Regions from separate parts of the Megasphaera vaginalis (ex Srinivasan et al. 2021) genome, predicted to be linked through region 2. Evidence: riboswitches for the same ligand, from Rfam matches in the RefSeq annotation. Region 2 holds a riboswitch; each other region holds the start of a gene.
The links. Region 2 has a riboswitch for S-adenosylmethionine ahead of HMPREF1250_RS05480 (MetQ/NlpA family ABC transporter substrate-binding protein). Riboswitches for the same ligand answer to the same signal wherever they lie in the genome.

Region 1: another riboswitch for S-adenosylmethionine. It lies ahead of metK (methionine adenosyltransferase); the one in region 2 lies ahead of HMPREF1250_RS05480 (MetQ/NlpA family ABC transporter substrate-binding protein).
Region 3: another riboswitch for S-adenosylmethionine. It lies ahead of HMPREF1250_RS01615 (methionine ABC transporter ATP-binding protein); the one in region 2 lies ahead of HMPREF1250_RS05480 (MetQ/NlpA family ABC transporter substrate-binding protein).

What each region holds. Positions count from the first base shown of each region.
Region 1 is NZ_AWXA01000025.1:33,466-35,711, reverse strand. Features, by position in the region: gene metK (methionine adenosyltransferase) at 42-1,232, opposite strand; SAM riboswitch class I at 1,283-1,385, opposite strand; gene coaBC (bifunctional phosphopantothenoylcysteine decarboxylase/phosphopantothenate--cysteine ligase CoaBC) at 1,561-2,246, opposite strand, start outside.
Region 2 is NZ_AWXA01000032.1:17,260-19,505, reverse strand. Features, by position in the region: gene metF (methylenetetrahydrofolate reductase [NAD(P)H]) at 1-74, opposite strand, end outside; gene HMPREF1250_RS05480 (MetQ/NlpA family ABC transporter substrate-binding protein) at 175-1,008, opposite strand; SAM riboswitch class I at 1,089-1,183, opposite strand; gene rhaD (rhamnulose-1-phosphate aldolase) at 1,323-2,174, shown strand.
Region 3 is NZ_AWXA01000007.1:85,827-88,072, reverse strand. Features, by position in the region: gene hpf (ribosome hibernation-promoting factor, HPF/YfiA family) at 179-703, opposite strand; SAM riboswitch class I at 878-973, shown strand; gene HMPREF1250_RS01615 (methionine ABC transporter ATP-binding protein) at 1,051-2,094, shown strand; gene HMPREF1250_RS01610 (methionine ABC transporter permease) at 2,075-2,246, shown strand, end outside.

The DNA.
Region 1 (2,246 bases), on a different contig from region 2:
AAGGGAGACTCTCGTCTCCCTTTGACCGTACGATATGATAATTATAAACCAGCTTCACTGCGAAGTACAGCCACTTTATCCAGCTGCTCCCAAGGCAGATGAAGATCGTTCCGGCCGAAATGGCCGTAAGCGGCCGTCTGCTTATAGATCGGACGCTGCAAATCAAGCATTTCAATGATGCCTGCCGGACGCAGATCGAAGTGTTTGCGGATCAAGGCGACAATCGTGTCCGTGTCGACGTGACCGGTACCGAACGTTTCCACATGGATCGAGACGGGATGAGCCACGCCGATGGCGTAAGCGAGCTGGATTTCGCACTTATCGGCAAGACCTGCCGCAACGATGTTCTTAGCCACATAACGGGCGGCATAAGCAGCGGAACGGTCCACTTTCGTAGGATCCTTGCCGGAAAAGGCGCCGCCGCCGTGGCGCGCCATACCGCCGTAGGTATCGACGATAATTTTGCGTCCAGTCAGCCCGGAATCACCTTGCGGACCGCCGATGACGAAACGGCCCGTCGGATTGATAAAGAGCTTTGTCTTTTCATCGAACAGTCCATCGGGAATTTCCGGTTTGATGACATTTTCGATCAGATCTTTTTCGATCTGTTCCCGCGTCACTTCCGGACTGTGTTGCGTCGAGATGACGATCGTGTCGATGTGTACGGGTTTGCCGTCTTCATATTCGACGGTGACCTGCGTTTTGCCGTCAGGACGAAGATAGGTCAGCACGTCTTCCTTGCGGATTTTTGCCAGGCGACGAGCCAAACGATGAGCAAGTGAGATCGGCAGCGGCATGTACTCGTCCGTTTCATTGGTCGCATAACCGAACATCATGCCCTGGTCGCCGGCGCCGATGGCGTCGAATTGTTCGCCGTTGCCGGCCTTGGCTTCAAGGGCCTCGTCAACGCCCATGGCAATATCCTGAGATTGTTCGTCCAAAGAGACAAGGATACCGCAGGTATCGCAGTCAAAACCGTACTTGGCACGGGTGTAGCCGATGCCGCGTATCGTCTCACGGACAATATGGGGAATATCGACATAACAATTGGTGGAAATTTCTCCTACGACATGCACCATTCCTGTGGTAATCAGCGTTTCGCAGGCTACGCGGGCATGTTTATCTTTTGCCAAAATGGCATCCAGAATGCTGTCGGAAATCTGGTCAGCTATTTTGTCGGGATGTCCTTCTGTTACGGATTCGGATGTGAAAAATTCACGATTTTTTACCATTACCATTCCTCCTGTAAAAAAATTCCCCTCTGCAAAAGAGGGGTTCTTGTTACCCATCTTCCAGTGAAAGCACTGTTGGAATTAGCACCTTTTCAATAGTGAAGGTTGCTGCGGCGTCATCGGGCCAATCCCTCTGCCGACTCTTGATGGAACATATGTAATTTACGGTACTTAGTATTATAGAATAAGGACGAAAAAAAAGCAATAGATCGCCGTCGTTTTCCTATATCGCAAGCGCATGAAAATCATGCCTTCCAGTCTCGTCAAACGACACAGACGAGGACACTTTGCGGCTTGCCTAAAGTATCCTCGCCTCCACGTTTTTATTTTACGCCTCAGCGCTTTCTTTCGCAGCGACCAAAGCGGCGCCGGCGCTGATGATCTTTTGCGCTAATTCAAACTTGCTCATCATTTCCATCGCCTCGCTGCGCCCGTCAGGGAACAAAAAGGTCGCTATATTCGTCGTCCCCTGAAACCCGGCGCCGGCGACGCTGACATCATTGGCAACAAGCATGTCGAGGTTCTTTTTCTTCAACTTACCCATACCGTATTCGATGACATTGGTCGTTTCAGCGGCAAAACCGATCAGTACCTGATGCGTTTTTTTCTGTCCCAACCCATACAGAATATCAGGGTTCTTAGCCAGTTCCACAGTCAACGTTTCCGACGATTTCTTAATTTTATTTTCCGCCGGCCTGGCAACGCGATAATCGGCAACTGCCGCTGCCTTGACGACCAGATCGACGGAATCGTAAATCTCCTCGCAAGCGGCCTGCATTTCCAGTGTCGTGCCGACATCGATGCGATGCACGCCTAACGGCGCCGGCAAAGCTGACGGAGCCGCGACGAGAGTCACATCGGCGCCGGCCAGCATGGCCGCTTTGGCAACGGCAAATCCCATGCGGCCGCTGGAACGATTGCCGATATAGCGGACCGGATCGATCCGTTCCCGCGTACCGCCGGCCGTGACCAGCACTTTTTTGCCGCGCAGCAGCGCCGAACTGCAGGTAGTCT
Region 2 (2,246 bases):
GGCGAAGCCGCTTTGGGCGGGAAGACTTCAAGAGAAAATGTTTTTCTGTCAGGAAATGAGGGGCTGGCGGTCATAGGCTGTCTCCTTTATGATGAATTGAAACGACTGATTGTATGTACAGTATGAAAGAAAGACCGGAATTTTTCAAGAGAATTCCGGTCTTTCTGCGGCGCCTTAGAAACTCGGTAAAATGGCTCCCTGGTATTTGTCTTCAATGAATTTTTTCACTTCCGGAGACTGGAGCGCTTTGATCAATTTCTGGATTTCCGGCCGCGATTCATCGCCTGCGCGGATTGCCAGAATATTGGCGTACGGCGAATCCTTGGATTCCAGGAAAAGGGCGTCTTTCAGCGGATTCAAACCGGCTTCCATGGCGAAATTCGTATTGATAACGGCAATGTCGACATCGTCGAGGGAGCGGGGAACTTGTGCGGCTTCAAGTTCAAGGAATTGGAGATTTTTGTCGTTGCCGACGATATCTTGCACTGTAGACGCAATGTTGCCGCCGTCTTTCAAGGTAATCAATCCGGCGCTTTGCAGAATGAGGAGCGCGCGGCCGCCATTGGACGGGTCGTTAGGAATGGCCACCTTGCCGTCTTGCGGTACGTCTTTCAGATCCTTGATCTTATGGGAATACACGCCCATCGGTTCGACGTGGACTTTTCCGGCTGAGACGAGTTTTGTGCCGTGTTCGCTGTTGAATTTATCCATAAACGGCACGTGCTGATGGAACGTTGCATCAAGTTCGCCGTCGGCCAACGCCAGATTCGGTTTGACATAGTCCGTAAATTCAACGATTTTCAAATCGATGCCTTCTTTAGCCAGAAGCGGTTTGATTTCATTCAGGATTTCGCTGTGCGGTACCGGTGTGGCGCCGACGGTGATCGTCGTATTCTTCGTGCTTTCCGTACCGCCTGCCGGCGTGCTGCTGCCGCAGCCGCCTGCTAATACTGCCAACGACAGAAGTGCTGCCGTCGCTAATAAAGATAATTTTTTGAAATGGTTCATTTAACGGATTCCCCCTTTGGTAATGTATAGCGGAAGTCAATAAAAAAGCCTCTTTCCGAAAGAAGAAAGAGGGTACCGTTTCTTTATCTCTCGGAATTGCTTCCGCAGGAATTGGCACCGTATTACCGGTTGCCGGGCTTCATAGGGCCAGTCCCTCCGCCACTCTGGATAAAATGTATGAACTTGTTCGGTTGTCATTCTACTAGGAAAAGGAATCATTGTCAAGAAAGAGGATAGATTTTTTGCGGCAAAATTGTAGACGCGGAGAAATCCCTGTGCTATCCTGAAAAGACATGAATGATGAGGAGGAACGAATGATGGAAGTATTGCACGAGCCCTTTGTGAGAGACTGCATTCATATGGCGGAAGAAGCGAATCAGCGCGGCTGGCATGAACGAAACGGCGGTAATCTCAGCTATCGTTTAACGGCGGCGGAAGCGGCTGCTTGCCGTGCGGGCTTCGGTACGAAACGGAACTGGCTGCCTTTGACGATGCCGCTTCCGGTATTGGGCGGCGATTTCTTTCTTCTTACAGGCAGCGGCAAATACATGAGCAAGGTTGCTGCCGCTCCGGAAGAGTGTCTCGGCATTATTGAGCTGGCAGCCGACGGCGGCAGCTATGCCGTCCGTTGGGGGCTGGAAAAGGGCGGTAACGTGACCAGTGAGCTGCCGACGCACCTTCGGACACAGGCTTTGAAGAAGAGACGGGATGCAAGTCGCAACCGCATTGTTTACCATGCGCATCCGGCAAATCTGATCGCCTTGACGTTCGTCGTTCCCATTGACGATGCCGCCATTACGAGGGAACTGTGGGAAGCGGATATTGAAAATCCCCTCGTTTTTCCCGAAGGTATCGGTATCGTACCTTGGATGGTGCCCGGCAGCGAAGCGGTGGCGACGGCGACGTTGGCGAAAATGGAGCGATATCGGGCTGTCATCTGGGCGCATCACGGCACCTTCGTTTGCGGTGACGATTTTGATGACGCTTTCGGATTAATGGATTCGCTGGAAAAAGCGGCGTCCATTTGTGTGAAAATCCGCGCTATGGGCGGCAAACGGCAGGCGATGACGAATCAGAACTTGTCGGATCTGGCGGCGGCCTTCGGCCTGCTTCTACACGAAGGCGCATTGCGGCTAGGGGAAGAGACGTCAAAAGGGAAGACGTAAGGGCCGTGCTTTTTCCGCCGTTTTTGCGCGGAACAACTATGATGGTGTGCCGACGGCATTTGCAGGCATGTT
Region 3 (2,246 bases), on a different contig from region 2:
AATAATTTTTTTATTTTTCTTCATTGTCTCTCCTTCAATCTTACTATCTCCATCTTGCTTTCAGTATACAAGCAAAACGAAAACATAGCTAATACCTATGTCAACTATACACATATACTTAAGAAGCATGTTTTTTTGCAAAAAAAATCCCTTGCCACAAAGGCAAGGGATCAACTGCTCAGAATTCCGGCTCAATAAGTCCGTATTTACCATGTTTCCGTTTATAGACCACACTGATCGTATCCGTGTCAGAGTTGAGGAAAACGAAGAAATCATGACCGATGAGATTCATTTGCAGAATCGCTTCTTCCACATCCATCGGCCGTGCGGCAAATTTCTTGGTTCTGACAACTTCAAATTCTTCTTCCGGAGCGTCAGGACCTTCTACCAACGCGGCATGGAAGGAATCGCCCTTCATGCGGCGCGCAATTTTTGTCTTATATTTATGGATCTGACGCACGATCTTGTCAAAGCCGAGATCAATTGCGGCATACATATCGTCATTACGTTCTACAACCCGCAGCACGACGCCGTCGACCTTGACTGTAAGTTCAGCAATTTTAGTGTCTTTTTCAATAGAAAGAACGGCCTGCAAATTCACTTCGCTATCGAAATACTTGGTAACCTTTTTCTCATGCTTCAGTACGTACTCCTTTAATGCCGGAGTAATTTCAATATTCTTACCTCTTACAACTGCTGCCATAAAAATCCCTTCCTTTCATAAAGGAAATAAAGCTTGCACCGTATTTCCCCTTATATTTTATATATTCAACAGCAACATGCAAATTCCTGCTGTGAAAGTTTTGCAATAAACGGCAACTCCCGTTTGACATCATTTCCCGTTCATGATAAGATAAACGGCAACAGCATAATATACTGTTCATCCAGAGCAGCAGAGGGACTGGCCCTATGAAGCTGCGGCAACCCCCACTCGGGAAGGTGCCAATTCCATCGGAGATTCCGACAGATGACATGAGCTTAGTTCTGGTGCGCCGTCAACTGTTGACGGCTTTTTTTATTTTACAAACTGTGTTTTAAGGAGCTGATACCGTGATTATCCTGGAAAATATCACCAAAACTTACGGCGGCAAGGCGAAGGTCACCGCCTTAAACGGCATTGATCTGACGATCGAAGACGGCGAGATATTCGGCATCATCGGCAAGAGCGGCGCCGGTAAATCAACGTTGGTGCGTTGCATCAATATGCTGGAAAAACCGACGAGCGGCAAAGTCATTATCAATACCAAAGAGCTGACGGCAATGAACGACAGCCAGTTGCGCCGGGAAAGAAAAAACATCGGCATGATCTTTCAACATTTTAATCTCCTGTCTTCACGTACGGTTTTTGACAACATTGCTTTCCCCCTCGAATTGATCGGAGCCTCAAAAGAGGTGATCAAAAAAAAGGTCGATGAATTGCTTGATCTCGTAGACCTGACGGACCGCCAATACAATTATCCGTCCCAATTATCTGGCGGCCAGAAACAACGCGTCGGCATCGCCCGGGCCCTGGCCAGCGATCCGAAAATTCTCCTCTGCGATGAAGCCACATCGGCCCTCGATCCGCAAACGACGAAATCGATCCTCGACTTGTTGAAGAATATCAACAAAAGCCTGAACCTTACGATTGTCCTGATCACGCATGAAATGGCGGTCATTAAAGAAATCTGTGACCGCGTCGCCGTTATCGAAGGCGGCGTTATTAAAGAGCAAGGGCGGGTTGTCGATATTTTTACGGCCCCGCAATCACAAACGATGCAGGACTTCGTCAAATCCGTTATCAATACGGAAATCCCCGAGGGAATCCGTAAAATGGGCATCAGCGACCAACCGGCGCCTGACCGCAATATGCTCGTGCGCCTTCGCTTCAAAGGCGAGATTACGAAAGATCCGGTCGTGATGAATATCGCCAAAAAATCAAATGCCGCCGTCAGCGTCCTCTACGGCGACATCGACTATATCCAGGACGAGCCCTTCGGGTATCTCGTCATCGTCATTATGGGCGACATGGAAACACAAACGGCAGCATTTTCATACATCAAGGAATTACCCATTGAAAGCGAGGTTTTAGGTTATGTCCCCGGAAATCATTAAATTACTGACGCAAGGCATAGAAGAAACGGTATTCATGGTTTGTGTAGCGACGTTCATCGGCTCTTTGATCGGCATCCCTCTCGGCGTCACCTTGGTCACTTCATCGAAAGGCCATATTCTGGAAAACAGTTTCATCAATCGTATTCTCGGCA